One region of the Tardiphaga sp. 215_C5_N2_1 genome, then DNA from elsewhere that is predicted to be linked to it. Evidence: predicted binding sites of a transcription regulator. Region 1 holds the regulator's gene; each other region holds the start of a gene.
The links. Region 1 encodes PhoB, which activates phosphate uptake and scavenging genes when phosphate is short. Its sites were predicted from a motif close to TGTCATNNANCTGTCAT; they were not measured.
Positions count from the first base shown of each region.

Region 1 (5,740 bases):
AACCGCATTCATCGGCCCGTCGGGCTGCGGCAAGTCTACGCTGCTGCGCATCTTCAACCGCATGTATGATCTGTATCCCGGCCAGCGCGCCGAAGGTCAGCTCATGCTGGACAACCAGAACATTCTGGATCCGAAGTTGGATCTCAACCTGCTGCGTGCCCGCGTCGGCATGGTGTTCCAGAAGCCGACCCCGTTCCCGATGACGATTTACGAAAACATCGCCTTCGGTATCCGCCTCTACGAAAAGATCTCAAAGTCGGAGATGGACGTGCGCGTCGAGAGGGCGCTGCGCGGCGGTGCACTCTGGAATGAGGTCAAGGACAAGCTCAACGCGTCGGGCCTCAGCCTGTCGGGCGGTCAGCAGCAGCGTCTGTGCATCGCGCGCACCATCGCGGTGCGGCCGGAGGTGATCCTGTTCGACGAGCCGTGCTCGGCGCTGGATCCGATCTCGACCGCGAAGATCGAGGAGCTGATCGATGAGTTGAAGGATCAGTACACGATCGCGATCGTGACCCATAACATGCAGCAGGCTGCCCGCGTCTCCGACAGCACGGCCTTCATGTATCTCGGCGAGTTGATCGAGTTCGATCAGACCAACAAGATCTTCACGTCGCCGACCGACCGCCGCACCCAGGATTACATCACCGGCCGCTTCGGCTGACGCGACATATTCGCGGGAGGAATTTGAGATGGCTTTTGAACACACCACCAAGGCTTTCGATGACGATCTGCAGGAGCTGACCCGTCTCGTCGCCGAGATGGGTGGCCTTGCGGAACGGCAGATCGTCGAATCCGTCGATGCGCTGATCCGCCGGGACGTCGCGCTCGGTGCGCGCGTCGTCGCCACTGACTCCGAGATCGACCAGTTGCAGCGCACGATCGAAGAGCGCGCCGTGCTGACCATCGCCAAGCGCCAGCCGATGGCTGTCGATTTGCGCGAGATCGTCGGCGCGCTGCGCGTCGCCACCGATCTGGAACGCATCGGCGATCTTTCCAAGAATATCGGCAAGCGCGTCAATGCACTCGACAGCGACTTCCATCCGCTGAAGCTGATCCGCGGCCTCGAGCACATGACCGACCTCGTGACCACCCAGGTCAAGGCTGTGCTCGACGCCTATGCCGCACACGATCTGCCCGCTGCGATGACGGTGTGGAAGGGCGACGAGGAAATCGACGCGATCTGCACCTCGCTGTTCCGCGAACTCCTGACCTATATGATGGAAGACCCGCGTAATATTTCGTTCTGTATCCACCTGATGTTCTGCGCCAAGAACATCGAGCGGATCGGTGACCATGCCACCAATATTGCGGAAACCGTGTTCTACATGATCGAGGGCCAGCAGATCCTCGACAAGCGCCCGAAGGGCGACATGACCACATTCGCGAATACGCCGACGGTCTGAAGCATGATCAGGAAAAGTGGAAGCCAGTCTTCCGCAAGGATCATGATTTAAAGACTTGTCGGACGTCACTGAGGGTATTGATCAAGATGGCTGTGAATGCACGCATTCTGGTTGTGGAAGATGAAGAGGCGCTAACGACGCTGCTTCGCTACAACCTCGACGCCGAAGGCTATGATGTTGAAACCGTCGCTCGCGGCGACGATGCCGACACCCGCTTGAAGGAGCGGGTGCCGGATCTCGTGGTGCTCGACTGGATGCTGCCGGGCCTGTCCGGCATCGAACTGTGCCGCCGCTTGCGCGCACGGCCCGAAACCAAGGCATTGCCGATCATCATGCTGACGGCGCGCGGCGAAGAGAGCGAGCGCGTTCGCGGTCTCGCCACCGGTGCCGACGACTACATCGTCAAGCCGTTCTCCGTGCCGGAGCTCCTGGCCCGCGTGAAGGGTCTGCTCCGTCGTGCAGCTCCCGAGCGTCTCGCCACCGTCCTGGCGTTTGGCGACATCGAACTCGACCGCGACAAGCGCCGCGTCGTGCGCTCAAGCCGTCCGATCGATCTCGGTCCGACCGAATATCGCCTGCTGGAGTTCTTCCTGGAACATCCGGGCCGCGTGTTCAGCCGCGAGCAGTTGCTCGACAGCGTCTGGGGCCGCGACATCTATATCGACGAGCGCACGGTCGACGTGCATATCGGCCGCCTGCGCAAGCTGCTCAATCCCGCCGGCGAGCCCGATCCGATCCGCACCGTGCGCGGTGCCGGCTACGCGCTGGACGACCGGTTCGACAAGGCGGCGGAGTAGGTGTCTTCCTTCTCCCCGCCTGCGGGGAGAAGGTGGCCCGGCATAGCGCAGCGACGCCGGGTCGGATGAGGGGGACTCTCCATCGGCTTCGGAGTCTGTGGAGCGCGCCCCTCACCCGACGCCCTCATGCTTCGCATGCGGACGTCGACCTCTCCGCCTGCGGGGAGAGGTTAGAAGCCCCAAACAAAAAAATGCCCGGCTCATCACCGGGCATTTTCTTTGGCTTGGATATCTTCCAGCTCAGCGCGTCGGCTTCGGCACCGCGCGGCGGCGGTCGCTTGCCGGCTGATAGGCGATGCGCGAGTGATGCGCGCAATAGGGGGCGCCGGCCAGGGCCTTGCCGCCGCAGAAATAGAAGTCCGCGCTCGACGGATCGCCGATCGGCCAATGGCAGGTGGCTTCGTTGAGTTCGACCAGCGACAGGCGCTGGCTGATCGGCACGATGTTGTCATAGGCGATCGGGTCGGGCTCGGCCTCGATCTCGTAATTATGGGCCAGCGCGGTATTGCCGCGTGCCATCGGGCGGGCAACGCGTACCATCTGCTGCGCCGGGCGCGCCTTGCGCTGCCGCGGAGCTGCCGAGGAGGGGCTCTTGGCACGGCCGGACAGGCCAAGGCGGTGAACCTTGCCGATCACGGCGTTGCGGGTCACGTTACCGAGTTCCGCAGCGATCTGGCTGGCGGAAAGGCCGCCTTCCCAGAGTTTCTTCAACTGTTCGACGCGATCGTCGGTCCATGTCATTACCGTCATCGCCGTTTTCCCTTCGTGAGCGCCGGCCTGACCGGGCAGCGCTGCGAGTTGAGACTTCAAAAATCCCTGCGGTCAGAATCCTTTAGCGCTCACCGGGCGCGAATTTCGCGTCCGGCTGTTACGCCGCACTGGATGTGTCAAAAGGATCTACCGCCGCACGAGATGTCGTATCCGACGAGGCAAAAGCTACAATATGCCGTGACTCGCGCGCAAGAGTCGGGCATGCCGCGTCCACATGCTTCTGCAAGTAAAGCTGCAAAATCGGCTTTTTCTGCGACTCCGTGTGACTCGAAAGCCGCAGTGCGCGGTTGACAGTCTTCACAGCACACATAGAATAATGCCCACGTGCCGCCCGAGAAGGGCGGCACGTTTCGTTTCTAGGGTCCGTTGTTCGATTTCGCACAGTTGTCATCGACGCGGCCGCAGTCTTTTCGATCGGATCGGTTATGACCAGCAACGCAACGTCTTCGCCCCTCTCTCAGGCTCACTTGCTGCCTGTTTTCGCGCGTGCGGATGTCGCTTTCGAGCGCGGTGAAGGCGCGTGGCTGATTGGAACCGATGGCGAGCGCTATCTCGATTTCACCAGCGGCGTTGCCGTGAACGCACTTGGCCATGCGCACCCACATATGGTTGCCGCATTGCAGGAGCAGGCCACCAAGCTCTGGCATATGTCGAACCTGTTCAAGAGCCCGGACGGCGAGCGCCTCGCCGCGCGGCTGTGCGAACAAAGCTTTGCCGACTTCGTGTTCTTCGCCAATTCGGGTGCGGAAGCGATGGAATGCGCGATCAAGGTGACCCGCCACTATCATTTCTCCAAGGGCCATCCCGAGCGCACGCGCATCATCACCTTTGAAGGCGCGTTCCATGGCCGCACCCTCGGCACGCTCGCGGCGACCGGCGCTGCCAAATATCTCGAAGGCTACGGCACGCCGCTCGACGGCTTCGATCAGTTGCCGCTCGGCGATATCGAAGCCGTTAAGAAGGCGATCGGTCCGAACACCGCCGGCATTCTCATCGAGCCGCTGCAGGGCGAAGGCGGCGTGCGCGCGCCGAGCAACGCGTTCTTCGGCGCATTGCGCGAACTCTGCGACAAGAACGGCATCCTGCTGATCTTCGACGAAGTGCAGACCGGCATGGGCCGCACCGGCGAGTTGTTCGCCTATCAGCGCATCGGCGTGACGCCGGATGTCATGTCGCTGGCCAAGGCGCTCGGCGGCGGTTTCCCCATCGGTGCGTGCCTCGTTACGGCGGAAGCGGCCGAAGGCATGGCGCCCGGCTCCCATGGTTCGACCTTCGGCGGCAATCCGCTGGCGGTCGCCGCGGCGAATTCCGTGCTCGATATCATGCTGAAGCCAGGCTTCTTCGACCATGTGAAGAAGATGTCGCTGTTGCTGAAACAGAAACTCGCGGGCGTGGTCGACGGCCATCCTGATGTGCTCAGCGAAGTGCGCGGCGAAGGTCTGCTGATCGGCCTCAAGGCTGTCGTGCCGGCCGGCGATCTCGTGGCCGCATTGCGTGACGCGAAGCTGCTGACGGTTGGTGCCGGCGACAATGTCGTGCGCTTCCTGCCGCCGCTGATCGTCAGCGAGTCCGAGATCGAGCAGGCCGTGCAGCGGCTGGAACAGGCTTGCGTGGCGCTCAGCTCACCTGCAAAGACGCAGGGAGCCGCGTGATGAGCACGTCACCGCGGCACTTCCTCGATCTCACGGCCGTGCCGGCCAGCGAGTTGCGCAATATCATGAACGCGGCTGCCGCCATGAAGGCGAAGCTGAAGGGGCGGGATGGCACGAATGCCGAGCCCGATCGTCCGCTCAAGAACAAGACGCTGGCGATGATCTTCGAAAAGCCCTCGACGCGCACCCGCGTGTCGTTCGAGGTCGGTATGCGCCAGCTCGGCGGCGAAGTCGTGATGCTCACCGGCGCCGAAATGCAGCTCGGTCGCGGCGAGACCATTGCCGACACCGCACGCGTACTGTCGCGCTTCGTCGACATCATCATGATCCGCATCCTCAATCATGACTCGCTGATGGAGCTCGCGGAGAATGCGACGGTGCCGGTCATCAATGGCCTGACGCGCTTCTCGCATCCCTGCCAGGTGATGGCGGATGTCATGACCTATGAGGAACATCGCGGCCCGATCAAGGGACGCACCGTGGCGTGGACCGGCGACGACAACAATGTGCTGATGTCCTGGGCGCATGCGGCCGAGCGCTTCCAGTTCAAGCTTAATATCGCGACGCCGCCGCAGCTGTCGCCGAAGAAGCCGTTCAAGGACTGGGTCAAGGCGGCAAACGCGCCGATCACTTTCAGCGACGATCCCGATGCGATGGTGAAGGGCGTCGATTGCGTCGTCACCGACACCTGGGTGTCGATGGGCGACAAGGACGGCGAGACGCGCCACAACCTGCTCAAGCCCTATCAGGTCAATGCGCGCCTGATGTCGCTGGCCAAGCCCGATGCGCTGTTCATGCATTGCCTGCCGGCGCATCGCGGCGAGGAGGTCACCGACGAGGTCATCGACGGTCCGCAGTCGGTGGTGTTCGACGAGGCCGAAAACCGTCTGCATGCACAGAAGGGCATTCTGGCCTGGTGCCTCAACGCGGTGGCGTGAGACAGCACGGAGCTTTCTTTCTTCCCCTCTCCCCTTGCGGGAGAGGGTGCCTGAGCAAAGCGAGGGCGGGAGAGGGGTAGCGGCAAAGCGCGGTGTTTGTGGCGCCCCCTCTCCCGTCTCGAACATGCTTCGCATGTTCGATCCACCCTCTCCCACCTGGCGAAGCTTCGCTTCGCGCG
Region 1 is NZ_CP197240.1:4,867,379-4,873,118, forward strand. Features, by position in the region: gene pstB (phosphate ABC transporter ATP-binding protein PstB) at 1-661, shown strand, start outside; gene phoU (phosphate signaling complex protein PhoU) at 690-1,403, shown strand; gene phoB (phosphate regulon transcriptional regulator PhoB) at 1,496-2,200, shown strand; gene AB7828_RS23155 (GcrA family cell cycle regulator) at 2,441-2,950, opposite strand; gene AB7828_RS23160 (aspartate aminotransferase family protein) at 3,397-4,623, shown strand; gene argF (ornithine carbamoyltransferase) at 4,623-5,561, shown strand.

Region 2 (5,740 bases), 3.2 Mb from region 1:
CAGACAGACTCGGATTCGTCATGAAGTAATTGTGCACATTGAAGGGTTCCTCGCCCTTCGCTGCCTTCATACGCGTTGACGACCCGTCCGGCAACAATTGCCAGCTCTGTTCCGTATCCTTGAGATTGGCCACCATGATCTGCTCGAGCACCTGGGTATGCACGGTGGGGTTCTGCAGCGGACACAGAACCTCGACGCGGCGATCCAGATTGCGAGGCATCATGTCAGCCGACGATATGTATATCGCCGCCTTCGGGCTCGGCAGGCCATTGCCCATACCGAAGCAATAGATTCGACCATGTTCAAGGAAGCGGCCGATGATCGACTTGACGCGAATGTTTTCGGACAGGCCGGGCACGCCCGGCCGCAGGCAGCAGATGCCACGCACGATCAGTTCAACGGATACACCGGCATTCGACGCCTCATAGAGCGCATCGATGATTTCCGGATCGACCAGCGAATTCATCTTGAGCCAGATCGCACCCGGCTTGCCGCTGCGGGCGAATGCCGCTTCGCCGCGGATGTGTTCGAGCATGCGCCCGCGCAAGGTCAGCGGCGATACAGCCATCTTCTCGATGTCGCTCGGCTCGGCATAACCGGTGATATAATTGAACACGCGTGCGGCATCGCGACCGATGATCGGGTCGGATGTGAAATATGACAGATCGGTGTAAATGCGCGCTGTGACCGGATGATAGTTGCCGGTGCCGGTGTGCACATAGGTCGTGAGCGAGCCGCCCTCGCGGCGCACCACCAGCGACAGCTTGGCGTGGGTCTTCAATTCCAGGAAGCCATAGACCACTTGGACACCGGCGCGTTCGAGATCGCGAGCCCAGCGGATATTGGCCTCTTCATCAAACCGCGCACGCAGTTCGACGAGCGCCGTTACCGACTTACCGGCCTCAGCGGCCTCCACCAGCGTGCGGACAATCGGCGAATTGTTGGAGGTGCGATACAGAGTCTGCTTGATCGCCACCACATCCGGATCGCGCGCGGCCTGCTGCAGGAACTGCACGACGACGTCGAAGGACTCATAGGGATGATGGACAATCAGGTCCTTCTGACGGATCGCCGCAAAGATGTCGCCGCCATGATCGCGGACACGTTCCGGATGACGCGGCACATAGGGCACGAATTCGAGATCGGGCCGATCGAGCCGTGTGAGCTGCGAGACCTCGTTCATGGCGAGAATGCCGTCGACCAGCAGGATTTCGTCATCCGAGGTCGCCAGCGCGCGCTGCACGAAGGCACGGAGTTCTGCCGGCATGCCGGCTTCGATTTCGAGGCGGATCACCGACCCTCTGCGGCGACGCTTCAGCGCAGTCTCGAACAGCCGGACCAGATCCTCGGCCTCTTCTTCGACTTCAAGTTCACTGTCGCGGATGATGCGGAAGGCACCCTGCCCCTGAACAGTGTAGCCCGGGAATAGACGCGCGATGAACAGGCCAGTGGCCTGTTCCAGCGTGATCAGGCGGACCGCGCCGTCCTTGCCGGGGGTCGGCAGGCGGATGAAGCGATCGATCTTGCCGGGCATGCGGATCAGCGCGTTCATCGTCTTGCCGTCGGACACCCGCGACAGATGCAGCGCGATGGTGAAGCCCAGACTCGGAATGAACGGGAACGGATGCGCCGGATCGATCGCCAGCGGCGTCAGCAGCGGGAAAATGTTGTGGAGGAAGTGGTCCTCGATCCAGGTCCGGTCGGCCTTGCTGACCTCCTTGCCGTCGAGCAGCACGATTCCGACATCGGCCAGCATGCCGCGCTGGTCGCGCCAGATCGCCTGCTGGTCGCTGCCGAGCTTGGAGACCGCGCTGTTGATCAGCACCAGTTGCTCGGCCGGGGTCAGGCCGTCCGGACTGCGCTCGCTGATTCCCTCGCGGACCTGCGCCTTGATGCCAGCGACGCGGACCATGAAGAATTCATCAAGGTTGTTTGCGGAAATCGACAGGAAGCGGACGCGCTCCAGCGCCGGATGGCCCGGATTGACGGACTCCTCAAGGACGCGGCGATTGAAATGCAGCCAGGACAGCTCGCGATTGATGAAGCGCTCGGGACCCGACGCGACCACCTCTGCCGGCTTCGCTTCGCCCTTTTTCTCTTCAATAACAATCTCTTCTGCGGAGTCCATGAGACAGCAATCCATCCAGTTCAAGCAGCGCTATAGTGCCGGCAAATCACAGCGGACATTGCGTCAGTTGCATGACGCTTCGATGACATTGAGGAACCTGCCTGCCGCGCCGTCAAGGCACCGTTCGACGCGCCGCGTTTGACGTCCAAGGCTAAGTCAGGCGTCGCGCAGCAGTTCCGCAGCCAATGCACGGGTCACCGGCCGCCCAAGCCGGAGCGCCTCGCTATCCAGCAATTCCACCGTATGGCGGGCGGCGGCGAATGACCGCTCGATGCGGCTGGCCACATAGCTGACCACGCTCTCGTCGATGCTGAGCTGGCGGTCGGCGCAAAACTTCACGATCAGCGCCCGAAACAACCCGTCATCCGGTGGCAGCAGATTGACTACCGGGATCGCACGGAGCCGCGACCGCAGATCGCGCAACTCGACCTCCATGGCGGCCGGGGCGACCCGCGCCGTAATCAGCACATAGGCGTTGTCCTGACGTGCCAGATTAAGAAGGTGGAACAGCGCCCGCTCGTCGAAGGCACCGGCATTGAGATCCTCCACCACCAGTGCGTTGGTCACCAACTCAGCCGGAACCGTCGCAGCCGTCAGGCTGTGCGCCATGGTGGAGCGCGCGCCGGCCTCCTCGGCCCAGATCGCCGCCAGATGGCTCTTGCCGGACCCTTCCGGGCCGACAAGGAGCATTACCCGGTTCGGCCAGTCCGGCCAGCAGTCGATCAGTCCCAGCGCCTCGGCATTGGCCGGGCCCTCAAGGAAGTTGTCGCGGGACAGACTCTCCGCATGGGGCAGCGCGAACGCCAATTGACGGGGTTGGACGCGGGCGACCACGCAAATACTCCTGCCGGCTCGGCCGGCGAACGTCACGAATACCGGTTTACCGGGGCTCTTGACCGGGTTCGATGGTGCTCATGTGTCGCATCCACTCGACGAGATAGAAGGACACAGAGAGCAGCGTCAAGACGGTCACAAAGCCCATTAAAATCAAATCGTAAGGCGAGGATTTGAAACCAAATCCGAGAGCAGCAAGGACCAAGGCTGCGAACGCCACCTGCGCCACCGTATTGAGCTTTGACACCATCAGCGGCTTCATCGGGATCGGCTTGCCGAACAACCATGACACAATCACGGCGCCCACGATCATGATATCCCGCGACACCACGAGAATCACGATCCAACGCGGAACTGCCCCCCATATCCCCAGGGAGACATAGATCGAGACCAGCAGCGCCTTATCGGCCAAGGGGTCGAGCAGCGCACCGAGTTCGCTGGCCATGTTGAAACGCTTGGCGAGAAAGCCGTCCACGGCATCGCTGACCCCCGCAATCACGAAGATTGCAAAGGCGATTTCCATCTGGTTCGAGGCAATCGCCCAGACGATCACGGGCACCAGCAGGATACGCCCGAGGGTGATTAAATTGGGGATACTCACGCGGCGCTTCCCGGCTCCGGCCTGTTTCGCAATCCGAGCTTGGGGGCTCCGACCGGCTTACCGCCTACATAGTAATCGGGATAGCGTTTACGAGCCATTGCGCAGGCGGGGATTCCGACGTAACCAGCCGAAAATACACAGTTTCGCAGCTCCGGCAGGATACCCGGCATGACCGACCAGAAAAAAGGCCTCACTTACGCGGACGCGGGCGTCGATATCGATGCCGGCAACCGTCTGGTGGACCTCATCAAGCCAATGGTTCGCGCAACCGCCCGTGCCGGCGCTGACGCCGAGATCGGCGGCTTCGGCGGACTGTTCGACCTCAAGGCCGCCGGCTTCAAGGATCCGGTTCTCGTCGCCGCCACCGACGGCGTTGGCACCAAGGTCAAGATCGCCATCGAGGCCGGCATCCATAACGGCATAGGCATCGATCTCGTCGCGATGTCGGTCAACGACCTCGTGGTCCAGGGCGCCGAGCCCCTGTTCTTTCTCGACTACTTCGCATGCGGCAAGCTCGACCCAGAAGCCACCGCCTCAATTGTTGCTGGCATCGCAGAGGGCTGCCGCGAGTCCGGCTGCGCGCTGATCGGCGGCGAAACCGCCGAAATGCCCGGCCTCTACAAGGACGGCGACTACGACCTCGCCGGATTCTCGGTGGGTGCTGCGGAGCGCGGCACGCTGCTGCCGACCAAGGATATCGGCGTGGGCGATGCCGTCATTGGCATGGCCTCGTCTGGCGTCCATTCCAACGGCTTCTCGCTGGTCCGCAAGATTGTCGAGCGCACGGGCCTCTCTTACGCCGACAAGGCGCCGTTCTCGCCGGTGATGACGCTTGGCGGTGCGCTGCTGACCCCGACCCGGCTCTATGTGAAATCCTGCTTGCGCGCGATCCGCGAGACCGGCGCCGTGAAGGGCCTCGCGCATATCACTGGCGGCGGCTTCACCGACAACATCCCGCGCGTGCTGCCAAAGAACCTCGGCGTTCGCATCGACCTGCCCTCCCTCACCGTCCTGCCGGTGTTCAAGTGGCTGGCAAAGGAAGGCGATATCGCCGAACTTGAGCTGCTGCGCACCTTCAATTGCGGCGTCGGCATGATCGCCATCGTCAAGCGCGAAGCTGTGCAGCAGGTGATGGACATCCTGCGCGAGGGCGGCGAGACCGTGTCGCTGCTCGGCGACGTCATCGAGGCCACAGGCGACGAGCGCGTCGTTTATGACGGACATCTCGAACTCAAACTGTGAGGCCGTGATGCGTCGCGTCGCCATCCTGATTTCCGGCCGCGGATCGAACATGACGGCGCTGATCGAGGCCGCAGCCGCAGATGGCTTCCCGGCCGAGATTGCGCTGGTGATTTCGAACAAGGCCGACGCTCCCGGCCTCGCCACTGCGCAGGCCAATGGCGTCAAGACGCTGGTGATCGAGAGCAAGCCACTCGGCAAGGATCGCGCCGGCTTCGAGAAGCTGCTGCAGGCCGCCCTCGACGAGCACAAGATCGAGCTGATCTGCCTCGGCGGCTTCATGCGCCTGTTCACGGCGGAATTCGTGCGACACTGGTACGGCCGGATGCTGAACATCCACCCGTCGCTGCTGCCGTCCTTCCCTGGCCTCGATCCGCACGGCCAAGCGTTGCGCGCCGGCGTCAAGATTTCCGGCGCCACGGTGCATTTCGTCATTCCGGAGACCGATGCCGGCCCGATCGTGATGCAGGGAGCCGTGCCCGTCGCGGATGACGATACGGCCGACACACTGGCCGCCCGCGTACTTGGCATCGAGCACAAGATCTATCCACAGGCGCTGCGATTGTTGGCGAATGGCGGCGTTCAGATCGTCGGTGAAGCCACCCGGAGCAGTCCCGGTGTCTGCAGCGACGACAATCTCATTGCGCCATCGGTGATCTAGCCACCAACGGAGCATGGCGGACGAAGCCTGCACCTCGCCCGCCATGACGCAGTCGATCAGCTCTTGATGAAGGCGAGCAGATCCGGGTTGATCACATCCGCATGGGTGGTCAACATCCCGTGCGGGAAGCCTGGATACAGCTTCAGCGTGCCGTTCTTCACCAGCTTGGCAGAGAGCACACCCGCATCGGCATAAGGCACGATCTGGTCATCATCGCCGTGCAAAACGAGCACCGGCACATCGATCGCCTTCAGGTCTTCGGTGAAGTCGGTTTCCG
Region 2 is NZ_CP197240.1:1,619,923-1,625,662, forward strand. Features, by position in the region: gene AB7828_RS07630 (RNA degradosome polyphosphate kinase) at 1-2,128, opposite strand, end outside; gene AB7828_RS07635 (DnaA ATPase domain-containing protein) at 2,285-2,962, opposite strand; gene AB7828_RS07640 (CDP-alcohol phosphatidyltransferase family protein) at 3,009-3,563, opposite strand; gene purM (phosphoribosylformylglycinamidine cyclo-ligase) at 3,732-4,805, shown strand; gene purN (phosphoribosylglycinamide formyltransferase) at 4,810-5,463, shown strand; gene AB7828_RS07655 (alpha/beta fold hydrolase) at 5,520-5,740, opposite strand, start outside.
Region 2: a site for PhoB is predicted at 2,200-2,216, ahead of AB7828_RS07630 (RNA degradosome polyphosphate kinase). Genes of this name have one in related genera too.

Region 3 (5,740 bases), 530 kb from region 1:
CGCATCTACAACTACATGACGATCGGTCTGGCCATCACCGGCCTGGCTGCTCTCGGCGTGTACATGGCCGCCGTGACTACCGACCCGTCGGGCGCCGCTGCCCGGATCGGTAGCTCCTACCTGACGCCGTTCGGCTATGCGATGTTCGTGAGCCCGCTGAAGTGGGTGTTCATCCTGGCGCCTCTGGTCATGGTGTTCGCCATCTCGTTCGGCATCAACCGGCTGAAGCCGGCTACTGCGCAGTTGCTGTTCTGGGCCTTCGCGGCTCTGATGGGCATCTCGCTGTCGTCGATCTTCCTGGTGTACACGCACACGTCGATCGTGCGGGTGTTCTTCATCACCGCTGCCTCGTTCGGTGCACTGAGCCTTTACGGCTACACCACCAAGCGTGACATGACGGGCATGGGCTCGTTCCTGCTGATGGGCCTGTTCGGCATCATCATCGCGAGCGTCGTGAACATCTTCGTCGCTTCGTCGATGCTGCAGTTCATCGTGTCGGTCGTCGGTGTGCTGATCTTCGCGGGCCTCACTGCCTACGATACCCAGCGGTTGAAGAACGACTACATCTACGGTTACGCCTCGCAGGGCGGCGATATCGCCGAGCGCGCGGCGATCACCGGTGCCCTGTCGCTCTACTTGAACTTCATCAACCTGTTCACGCTGCTGCTGCAGCTGCTCGGACAGCGCGAATAAGCTCAGAGCATAGAGAAGATCTTAGCCCCGACCGAAAGGCCGGGGCTTTTCTTTTGGGTGGAGCAAAAATAGTCTCAGCGCCATGTCCGATATTGAAATCAGGCCCGCCACGGCGGCAGATCTGCCCGCGATCACCGCGATCTATGCCGAGGCGGTGCAGTTCGGCACGGCCACGTTCGAACTGATCCCGCCAGATTTGGCCGAGATGACGCGGCGTTTCGAGGGGATGGTGAGCGGGGGCTATCCGTATCTCGCGGCTGTGCTGGAAGGCCGGGTTGTCGGCTATGCCTATGCCAGCGCGCATCGCCCGCGACCGGCCTATCGCTTTACCGTCGAGAATTCGATTTATCTCGATCCGAAAGCCCAACGGCGAGGCGTTGGCGGCAAACTTCTGGCGCGGCTGATCGCCGAATGCGAGAGCCGCGGCTACCGCCAGATGGTCGCCGTGATCGGTGACAGCGCCAATGCCGGCTCCATCGCGGTTCATCGCAATGCCGGGTTTCAGATGGTTGGGGTGCATACCGATGTCGGGTTCAAGTTCGATCGCTGGCTTGATACCGTTTCGATGCAGCTCGCACTTGGCGACGGCGCCCGCACGCTGCCCTGACGCTGTGCGAATCGATTACACCACCGCCAGCTTGCGATCGATCACCAGGAGCACGCGGTCGAGTTCTTGGCCGCGGCGCAGAATCATGCCGCTGGCCGAGATCACACTATACATGCCCTGCTTGCGCGCCAGTCGCGGATCTTTCTCGATGCGATAGAGCGGCACTTCCGACGAGCGGCGGAACACCGAGAACACCGCGCGGTCGCGCAGAAAGTCGATGGCGTAATCGCGCCACTCGCCGTCGGAGACCATACGGCCGTACAGGTTGAGGATGCGGCTGAGCTCAAGGCGATTGAAGCTGACGACGGGCGCGGCGGCGGCAGAGCCCGTCGCCGCGCGATTCTCGGTGGGCTCAGTATCTCCCGGAATCACATTCATGCAGCGCCTCCTGTCATATCGTCGACATGATCGCGCCGACCGCGGTCCTCTGCAAGGGCCGATCCGCAGGCCCGATGGTAGAAATTTCCCGTCACGGGAACGTCAGGTGAATCTTATTGCCGCCAAATTTTGGCCCATCGGGCGCCCTTCTGGATTGCGACAAGAAGATACTGCGTCGGGTCCGGTTCTTCCGGTCTCGGATTCCTCAGCCCCCAGCCCCCCGCGGTCGTTGGGATCGGACCCTGCGCAGGAAGTTAATCCCCACTGGGCCAACGCAAGTTGGTCCTTTTCTTTTTGGTGGATGCTTTTGCGAGACCATCAAGCGTCATTGCGATAGGCGAAGCGACGAAGCAATCCAGTCTTCGCCGAGGGCTCACAATGGTGCGGGCATGCCACGCGTAAGCGCAGCAGCTACCGAAGTTATCAATCTGAAGACTTACTGTAGCGACGTATAGGCCGCGCCGCGCATCGCGCCGGGCTTGTCGCGCGTGCCGTCTTGCACATAAACGACGGCGGCATCGACACCATCCCTGGAGATGTTCTCCAGCGGCAGCGTCCAGTTGGCGGCGTTGCCGGTCCAGTCACCGACCTTCAGCCAGTTCCGGACGACATTGTAGTATGTCAGTTGCTTGCCGCGATTCTCGCCGCGCCCGACCGTGATCGGCACTGCCTTCGACACGGAACAGATCCAGACTTCGCCATGCGCCGTATCCGGCGCATTGTTCGATGCGGCAACGGACACGTTGACGTGTTTGCCGGAAACCGACATCGACACCGGCACCGTCATCACGGTGCCTTTCTTGGTTTCGCTGATCGCGCCCTGGATACGATCGGCATCGCTGCCGATCACCTGAGTGGCGCCGTTGACGACGACTTGCGGCGTGTAGATGTCGCGATCGCCGCGCATCTGTGAATAGGCCTTCTGCCGCGCGCTGAAACGCGAGTCGGCCAGCGTGTCCTTCCAGCCCAGGTAGTCCCAGTAGTCGATCGGCATGCTCAATGCGATCACCGACGGGTCTTTGGCGAGGTCGCCGATGATCTTGTCTGCAGGCGGGCAGGACGAGCAACCTTGCGAGGTAAACAGCTCCACCACGGCCCTAGGCTGGGCCAGCGCGCTACCGCTTGCTGCAATGGCGGCGCACACGCTGAGCGCGCCGGTCCACTGCGATATGCCGCCAAAGGATTTCATGAGGTTTTGCCACGCTCGAGGTGAGACACATAACAGACGGTGTCGCACATTGGTGTCGCTAACACGTTCATGCCCTCAAACGCCAGAAGGCGGCCCTTCATAGGCCGCCTTCTGTTCACTAGCCACTCACTTCGCGGTGAGGCACTACGTCACACCACGTATGGGCGTCAGGCTGCAAGCTGACGCAGCACGTAATGCAGGATGCCGCCATTGCGGTAATATTCGAGCTCGTCCAGCGTATCGATGCGGCAGAGCAGCGTCTCCTTGTGGAGTGAGCCATCGGCCGACACGATTTCCGCCACCATCTGCTGGCGCGGCTTGATGTCGCCGGTCAGGCCGCGGATCGTGACCTTCTCGTCGCCCTTGAGGCCGAGTTTCTTCCACGATGAGCCGTTCTCGAAGGTTAGCGGCAGAATGCCCATGCCGACCAGATTGGATCGATGAATACGTTCGAAGCTTTCGGTAATCACGGCGCGAACGCCGAGCAGACGGGTGCCCTTCGCAGCCCAGTCGCGCGACGAACCGTTGCCGTATTCGGCACCGCCGAACACGACCAGCGGCACTTGTTCGGCCTGATACTTCATCGCGGCGTCGTAGATCGACATGGCTTCTCCATCGGGCCAGTGCTTGGTCATGCCGCCTTCCGGCACGTTGCCGTCAGCACCCTGCATCATGAAGTTCTTGATGCGGATATTGGCAAAGGTGCCGCGCATCATCACTTCGTGGTTGCCGCGGCGCGTGCCGTACTGGTTGAAGTCGGCCGGGCGCACCTGGTGCTCCGACAGATACTTGCCCGCGGGTGAGGTGAGCTTGATCGAACCGGCAGGCGAGATGTGGTCGGTAGTGATCTTGTCGCCGAACAGAGCCAGGATGCGCGCGTCGATGATGTCGGTGGTCGGCTCCGGTTCCTTCTTCATGCCTTCGAAGTAGGGTGGGTTCTGCACATAGGTCGAACCCATGTTCCACTTGTAGGTCTCGCTCTCGACCGTCTTGATCTTGCGCCAGTTGGCATCGCCGTCGAACACGTTTGCGTACTTCTTCTTGAAGATCGTCGACGTCACGTACTTCTTGATGAAGGCGTTGATATCCTTCGTGGTCGGCCAGATGTCTTTCAGGAACACCGGCTTGCCATCCTTGCCTTCGCCGATCGGCTCGACCGCTAGATTCTTGGTCACCGTACCGGCAAGTGCGTGCGCGACGACCAGCGGCGGCGAGGCGAGGTAGTTTGCCTGCACGTCCGGCGAGACGCGACCCTCGAAGTTACGGTTGCCCGAAAGAACCGCTGCGGCAACGATGCCGTTGTCGTTGATCGACTTCGAAATCTCCGGCGGCAGCGGGCCGGAATTGCCGATACAGGTGGTGCAGCCGAAGCCGACGAGGTTGAAGCCGATCTTGTCGAGATCGAGCTGCAAGCCGGAATTGGCGAGATATTCAGCGACGACCTGCGAGCCCGGCGCCAGCGAGGTCTTCACCCACGGCTTGGTCTTGAGGCCCTTGGCCACGGCGTTACGTGCCAGCAGGCCGGCGGCGATCAGCACGCTCGGATTCGAGGTGTTGGTGCAGGAGGTGATGGCAGCGATCACCACGTCGCCATGGCCGACATCGAAGTTCTTGCCCTCGACGGGGAAGCGCGCGTTGTGGTTATCCGGCTTCTTGTATTCGGTGGTTAGCGCGGCAGAGAAGCCATCGGCGATGGCGGGCAGTGCGACGCGGCCTTCCGGACGCTTCGGGCCGGCCATCGAGGGTACGACGTCGCCGAGATCGAGCTTCAGCGTTTCGGTGAACACCGGATCGGGCGACTTGGCGGTGCGGTACAGGCCCTGCGCCTTGGCATAAGCGGCAACCAGTGCGACACGCGCCGATTTGCGGCCCGAAGTTTTCAGATAGTCGATGGTGGCGGCATCGACCGGGAAGAAGCCGCAGGTCGCGCCATATTCCGGCGCCATATTTCCGATTGTCGCCTTGTCAGCGACCGACATGGCGTCGAGGCCGGGGCCGTAGAATTCCACGAACTTGCCGACGACGCCCTGCTTGCGCAGCATCTGGGTGACGGTGAGCACGAGGTCGGTGGCGGTGACGCCTTCCTTGAGTGCGCCCGACAGCTTGAAGCCGACCACGTCGGGCAGCAGCATCGACTGCGGCTGGCCGAGCATCGCGGCTTCCGCCTCGATGCCGCCGACGCCCCAGCCGAGCACGGCGAGGCCGTTGACCATGGTGGTGTGCGAGTCGGTGCCGACCAGCGTGTCCGGATAGGCGACCTCGAAGGTGGCGGTCTTCTTACCGACCGTCATCTTCTGCTTCTTCGTCCAGACGGTCTGGGCGAGATATTCGAGATTGACCTGGTGGCAGATGCCGGTGCCGGGCGGCACGACGGAGAAATTCGAGAACGCGCTCTGGCCCCACTTCAGGAACTCGTAGCGCTCCTTGTTCTGCTTGTACTCTTCGGCGACGTTCTTGCCGAACGCCTTGTTGTCACCGAAGAAGTTCACGATCACCGAGTGGTCGATGACCAGATCGACCGGGACCAGCGGGTTGATCTTCTTGGGATCGCCCTTCAGCGCCTGCATCGCATTACGCATGGCCGCAAGATCGACTACCGCGGGGACGCCAGTGAAGTCCTGCATCAGCACGCGCGCAGGGCGGAACGAGATTTCGTGCTCGAGCTTGCGCTTCTTCAGCCATTTCGAGAAAGCAACGATGTCTTCCTTCTTGACGCTGCGGCCGTCCTCGTTGCGCAGCAGATTCTCGAGCAGGACCTTCATCGAATAGGGCAGCTTCGAAATGCCTGTCAGACCATTTTTCTCAGCGAGCGGCAGGCTGTAGTACACGTAAGTTTTAGCGCCCACCTTGAGGGTTTTTTGGCACTTGAAACT
Region 3 is NZ_CP197240.1:4,339,959-4,345,698, reverse strand. Features, by position in the region: gene AB7828_RS20665 (Bax inhibitor-1/YccA family protein) at 1-693, shown strand, start outside; gene AB7828_RS20660 (GNAT family N-acetyltransferase) at 776-1,300, shown strand; gene AB7828_RS20655 (DUF2794 domain-containing protein) at 1,316-1,678, opposite strand; gene AB7828_RS20650 (DUF1223 domain-containing protein) at 2,115-2,867, opposite strand; gene acnA (aconitate hydratase AcnA) at 3,035-5,740, opposite strand, start outside.
Region 3: a site for PhoB is predicted at 1,690-1,706, ahead of AB7828_RS20655 (DUF2794 domain-containing protein). Genes of this name have one in related genera too.

Region 4 (5,740 bases), 3.2 Mb from region 1:
CTCGCCCTTGGCCTTGACCTGCCCGGCCAGATTGATGGCGCCGCCGAACAGCAGCAGCTTTTCGGTCAGCGTGGTCTTGCCGGCGTCAGGATGCGAGATGATCGCGAAAGTGCGGCGGCGGGCGACCTCAGTGGCAAGCGGGGAACGCGCGGCTGAGTCGGCGGAAAGGGCGATATCGGACATAAACGTGCCTGTGGCAGGGAAAACGGGCGCAATCAAGGGATTTTGGGCGGGAAACTGGCCGAAGTGGCGACCATCGGCCGCGTTGCGATCCGGCTGCGTGGGTCCCATATAACCCCTGCGAGGACGACCTCCAAATCATCATCATCCGGCAAAGGGAGACCTTTGCTTGCAGGGACGGCCCTGTACTTTCACCAGGAGGCCGTTCCATGGCTTGGTTATTGCTGTTCATCGCTGGTTTGCTCGAAGTCGGCTGGGCCGTCGGGCTCAAATATACCGAAGGCTTCACCCGCCTCGTCCCCTCCGTCCTGACCCTGATCAGCATGACCGCGTCCGTCGGCATGCTCGCCCTCGCCCTCAAGGAACTGCCGATGGGAACCGCCTATGCCGTGTGGACCGGCATCGGCGCAGTCGGCACCGCAGCGCTGGGCATGTACCTATTCGGCGACCCGGCCACCGTCGCGCGGATCACCTGTATCGGGCTGATCGTGGCAGGCATTGCCGGGCTGAAGCTGGTGTCATGACCTGCGTCAGATAAAGCTCAAATGCAGCAGCTTCACGATCCACCAGGTCGCGGCGGCAACGATCGCCGCGGCCGGGATCGTGATCACCCAGGCATAGACGATCGAACTCGCCACGTTCCAGCGCACCGCTGATACGCGACGGGCTGCGCCGACGCCGACGATCGCACCGGTGATGGTGTGCGTGGTCGAGACGGGAACGCCGAGGAACGTCGCCGCAAACAACGTCGCCGCGCCGCCGGTTTCGGCGCAGAAGCCCTGCATCGGCGTGAGTTTAGTGATGCGCAGGCCCATGGTGCGGACGATGCGCCAGCCGCCCATCAGCGTGCCCAGCGCCATCGCCGCCTGACATGACAGCACGACCCAGAACGGCACGGAAAACTCGGTGCCGAGATGGCCCTGCGAGTACAGCAGCACAGCGATGATGCCCATGGTCTTCTGCGCGTCGTTGCCGCCATGGCCGAGCGAATACAGCGAAGCCGAGACGAATTGCAGGATGCGGAAGGCGCGGTCCACGGCGAAGGGCGTCGAGCGCACCGAGGCCCATGACACGATGGCCACCAGCACCAGCGCCAGCAGGAAGCCCACCAGCGGTGACAGCACGATCGCCAGCAGCGCCTTGGACAGTCCGGTCCATAAGGCTGCCGAGAGTCCTGCCTTGGCGACACCCGCCCCGAGCAAACCACCGATCAACGCATGCGACGAGCTCGAGGGAATGCCGAGACCCCAGGTGATCACGTTCCAGACGATGGCACCCATGAGTGCTGCGAAGATCACCGCGGGATCGATGACGCTGGGCTCGATGATCCCGGTGCCGATGGTGTTGGCGACATGCAGACCGAATACCAGGAAGGCGATGAAGTTGAAGAACGCCGCCCACAGCACCGCATATTGCGGCCGCAGCACGCGCGTCGAGACGATCGTCGCGATCGAATTGGCAGCGTCATGCAAACCGTTGAGAAAGTCGAACAGCAATGCGATGGCGATGAGGCCGATCAGCACCGGAAAGGCGAGCGTGGCGTCCACCTGATGGCCCTGCCTTATACTTGTTCGATGACGATGCTGTTGATCTCGTTCGCGACGTCGTCGAAGCGGTCGGCCACCTTTTCAAGGTGCTTGTAAATCTCGGCGCCGACCACGAAATCCATGGTGTTAGCGTCGCGATGCTTGAGAAACAGCTCCTTGAGCCCGATGTCGTGCAGATCGTCGACGCGGCCTTCGAGCTTGCCGACCTCCTCAGTGATCGCGGTGAGCAGACCGACATTGTCGCCGATGGCGCTCATCAGCGGCACGGCGCGACCGACCAGGTTGGCACACTCCACCAGCAGCGTGCCGATTTCGCGCATCGGCGGCTCGAACTGGCGCACCTCGAACAGCATCACCGCTTTCGCCGTCTGCTGCATCTGGTCGATGGAATCATCCATCGCCGTGATGAGGTTCTTGATGTCGACGCGATCGAACGGCGTGATGAAAGTGCGGCGAACGGCGGTCAGCACCTCGCGGGTGATGGCGTCGGCGTCGTTCTCGAACTGGTTGACGCGCTGGCAGTAGACCGGCGTCTCGTCGCCGCCTTCCAGCATCCCCGCAAGCGCCTTGGAGCCCTCGACCACGGTCACTGAATGGCGGGCGAACAGGTCGAAAAACCTTTCCTCCCGGGGCAGAAAGGACCGGAACCAACGCAGCATCATCTCATCCAACTGTCAGGAAAACGCAGCGACCGGACCGCCAGATGGCGGACATGGTCCCGCGGGGCCACCGCCGGCGGCCCTGTGTCACACGGATGTCATAAAGCATTTCCGGCCAAGACGGGCAATCGCGCACCTTTTAGGCCCGATCATCCACCGCTTTATGACAGCCTGCTTTTCCTGAGGCAGTGCCTGGATTTAGAGCGACCGCTTGAAGTAATGCGCGATTTCGCCGATGACGCCGCGGCGGAAGGTCAGCACGCAGACCACGAAGATCACGCCCTGGATCACCGTCACCCACTGGCCGAAGCCGGCGAGATATTGCTGCATGGCGATGATCACGAAGGCGCCCACCACCGGCCCGAACAGCGTGCCGAGGCCGCCAACCAGCGTGATCAGCACGATTTCACCGGACATGCTCCAGTGCACGTCGGTGAGCGAAGCGTTCTGCGCCACAAACACCTTCAGCGCGCCGGCGAAACCCGCAAGCGTGCCGGACAGGATATAGGCCAGCAGCTTGTATTGATCGGTCTTGTAGCCCAGCGACACCGCACGCGGCTCGTTCTCACGGATCGCCTTGAGCACCTCGCCGAATGGCGAGTTGATGGCGCGGTAGATGATCAGGAAGCCCAGCGTGAAGCCGGCCAGGACCACGTAATACAGCGTGATCGGCTTCGACAGATTGAACAGGCCGAACAGCGTGCCCTGCGGAATGCCCTGGATACCGTCTTCACCATGGGTGAACGGCGTCTGCAGATAAACGAAGTACAGGAGCTGCGACAGCGCCAGCGTGATCATGGCGAAGTAGATGCCCTGACGACGAATGGCGATCAGGCCGGTGACGACGCTGAGCGCAGCGGCGGCGACGACACCAACGATAATGCCCAACTCGGGCGTCAGGCCCCACACTTTCAGCGCATGCGCCGTGCAGTAGCCGGCGGTGCCCAGGAACATCGCGTGGCCGAAGGACAGCAGACCGCCATAGCCGATCAAAAGGTTGAACGCACAGGCGAGTAGCGCGAAGCAGAGCGCCTGCATCACGAAGAACGGATAGACGCCAGTGAGCGGCACGACCAGCAACAGTGCGGTCATGATCGCAAAGGCGACCATCTCGTCTTTGACGGTGCGGCGGGGTGACGGAATGGCGTTTTCAGTGATCGTTGTCATATCAGGCAGCCCGTCCCGTCAGTCCGGAAGGTTTCACAAGGAGCACCAGCACCATCAGCACGAAGACGACGGTGTTGGAGGCCTCGGGGTAAAAATACTTGGTCAGACCCTCGATGATGCCGAGGGCGAAACCGGTGATGATGGAGCCCATGATCGAGCCCATGCCGCCGATCACGACGACCGCGAACACGACGATGATCAGGTCCGCGCCCATCAGCGGGCGCACCTGGTTGATCGGCGCCGACAACACGCCGGCGAGTGCCGCAAGACCGACGCCGAGACCGTAAGTCAGCGTGATCATCAGCGGCACATTGATGCCGAAGGCGCGGACGAGCGTCGGGTTTTCGGTGGCGGCGCGCAGGTAGGCGCCGAGCCGCGTACGCTCGATCAGGAACCAGGTCGCAATACAGACCACCAGCGAGAAGATAACGACCCAGCCGCGATAGATCGGCAGGAACATGAAGCCGAGATTCATACCGCCCTTCAGCGCATCCGGGATCGCGTAAGGCAGACCCGACGAGCCGAAATAATTCTGGAACACGCCCTGGATGATCAGCGCCAGACCGAATGTCAGCAGCAGGCCATAGAGATGGTCGAGATTGGCGATCCATTTCAGCATGGTGCGTTCCATCACCATGCCGAACAGGCCGACCGCCAGCGGCGCCAGGATCAGCGCCGGCCAGTAGCCGATGCCAGCCAGATTGAGCAGGAAGTATGCCGCAAACGCGCCCATCATATAGACGGCGCCATGGGCGAAATTGATGATGTTCAGCATGCCGAAGATCACGGCGAGACCGAGACTTAACAGCGCATAGAACGAGCCGTTGATGAGTCCGACCAGCAATTGCGCAGACAGGGCCTGTAGATTGATCGACATGTTGTTCTCAACTTTTATCGCAGGAAAGTCTTGGCCCGGCAGCGCGGCGCCGCCGGGCCAACGATCTTATTTCTTCAGCAGCGCGCAGGTGCTCTTCTCGATCGGTGTAAATGCCTGATCGGCTGGCACTGTACCGGCGAGCTTGTAGAAATCCCACGGCGCCTTCGATTCCGACGGCTTCTTCACTTCGAACAGATAGCCCGGGTGAATCTTGCGGCCATTGGCTTCGATCTTGCCTTGCCCGAACAGCGGATCATCGGTCGGCAATTCCTTCATCTTGGCAACGATCTTCGCGCCATCATGTGGATTGCTGCCGAGAGCTTCCAGCGCCTTGAAGTAGTGGATCAGGCCCGCATACACGCCCGCTTGCACCATCGACGGCGGAGCGCCGTTCTTCATGCGCGCCGCGAACTTCTTGGAGAAGTCGCGGGTCTTGTCGTTCAGGTCCCAATAGAAGGTCTCGGTGAAGCTGAGGCCCTGTGCGGTTTCAAGACCGATCGCCTTGACGTCGGTGATGAACAGCAGCAACGCCGCGAGCTTCTGACCGCCCTTGGCGATGCCGAATTCAGCCGCCTGCTTGATCGAGTTGGTGGTGTCGCCGCCGGCATTGGCCAGACCGATGACCTTGGCCTTCGACGACTGCGCCTGCAGCAGGAAGGAGGAGAAGTCCGCGGTGTTGAGCGGATGCTTGACGCCGCCGACCACCTTGCCGCCCGAGGATTTGACGACTTCCGAGGTATCGCGCTCCAGCGCGGCACCGAAGGCGTAGTCGGCGGTGAGGAAGAACCAGCTGTCACCGCCGGCCTTGACCATCGCCTGCCCGGTCGAATGGGCGAGCATGTAGGTGTCATAGGTCCAGTGCACGGTGTTCGGCGAACACTGCGCATTGGTGAGATCCGACGTCGCGGCGCCCGAATTGATGTAGACGCCGTTCTTCTCCTTGACGATGTTGTTCACCGCCAGTGCCACGCCGGAATTCGGTACGTCGACGATGGTGTCGACCTTGTCGACGTCGAACCACTGCCGCGCGATGTTGGAGCCGATATCCGGCTTGTTCTGGTGATCGCCGGAGATGATGTCGATCTTCCAGCCCTTGGCCATCAGACCGGAGTCCTCCGCCGCCATCTGCGCAGCCAGGGTCGAGCCCGGGCCGCCGAGATCGGCATAGAGACCGGACTGATCGCTGAGTGCGCCGATCTTGACGGTCTTGTCCTGCGCCATGGCGATGCCCGCCATGGCCAGCGAAAGTGCCGTGCCAAGAAGTGCGGTTGAAATCTTGTTTTTCATGGCTTCCTCTCAATGATTTGGAC
Region 4 is NZ_CP197240.1:1,712,985-1,718,724, forward strand. Features, by position in the region: gene AB7828_RS08070 (peptide chain release factor 3) at 1-183, opposite strand, end outside; gene sugE (quaternary ammonium compound efflux SMR transporter SugE) at 390-704, shown strand; gene AB7828_RS08080 (inorganic phosphate transporter) at 711-1,727, opposite strand; gene AB7828_RS08085 (DUF47 domain-containing protein) at 1,742-2,386, opposite strand; gene AB7828_RS08090 (branched-chain amino acid ABC transporter permease) at 2,585-3,553, opposite strand; gene AB7828_RS08095 (branched-chain amino acid ABC transporter permease) at 3,555-4,430, opposite strand; gene AB7828_RS08100 (ABC transporter substrate-binding protein) at 4,497-5,717, opposite strand.
Region 4: a site for PhoB is predicted at 2,389-2,405, ahead of AB7828_RS08085 (DUF47 domain-containing protein). Genes of this name have one in related genera too.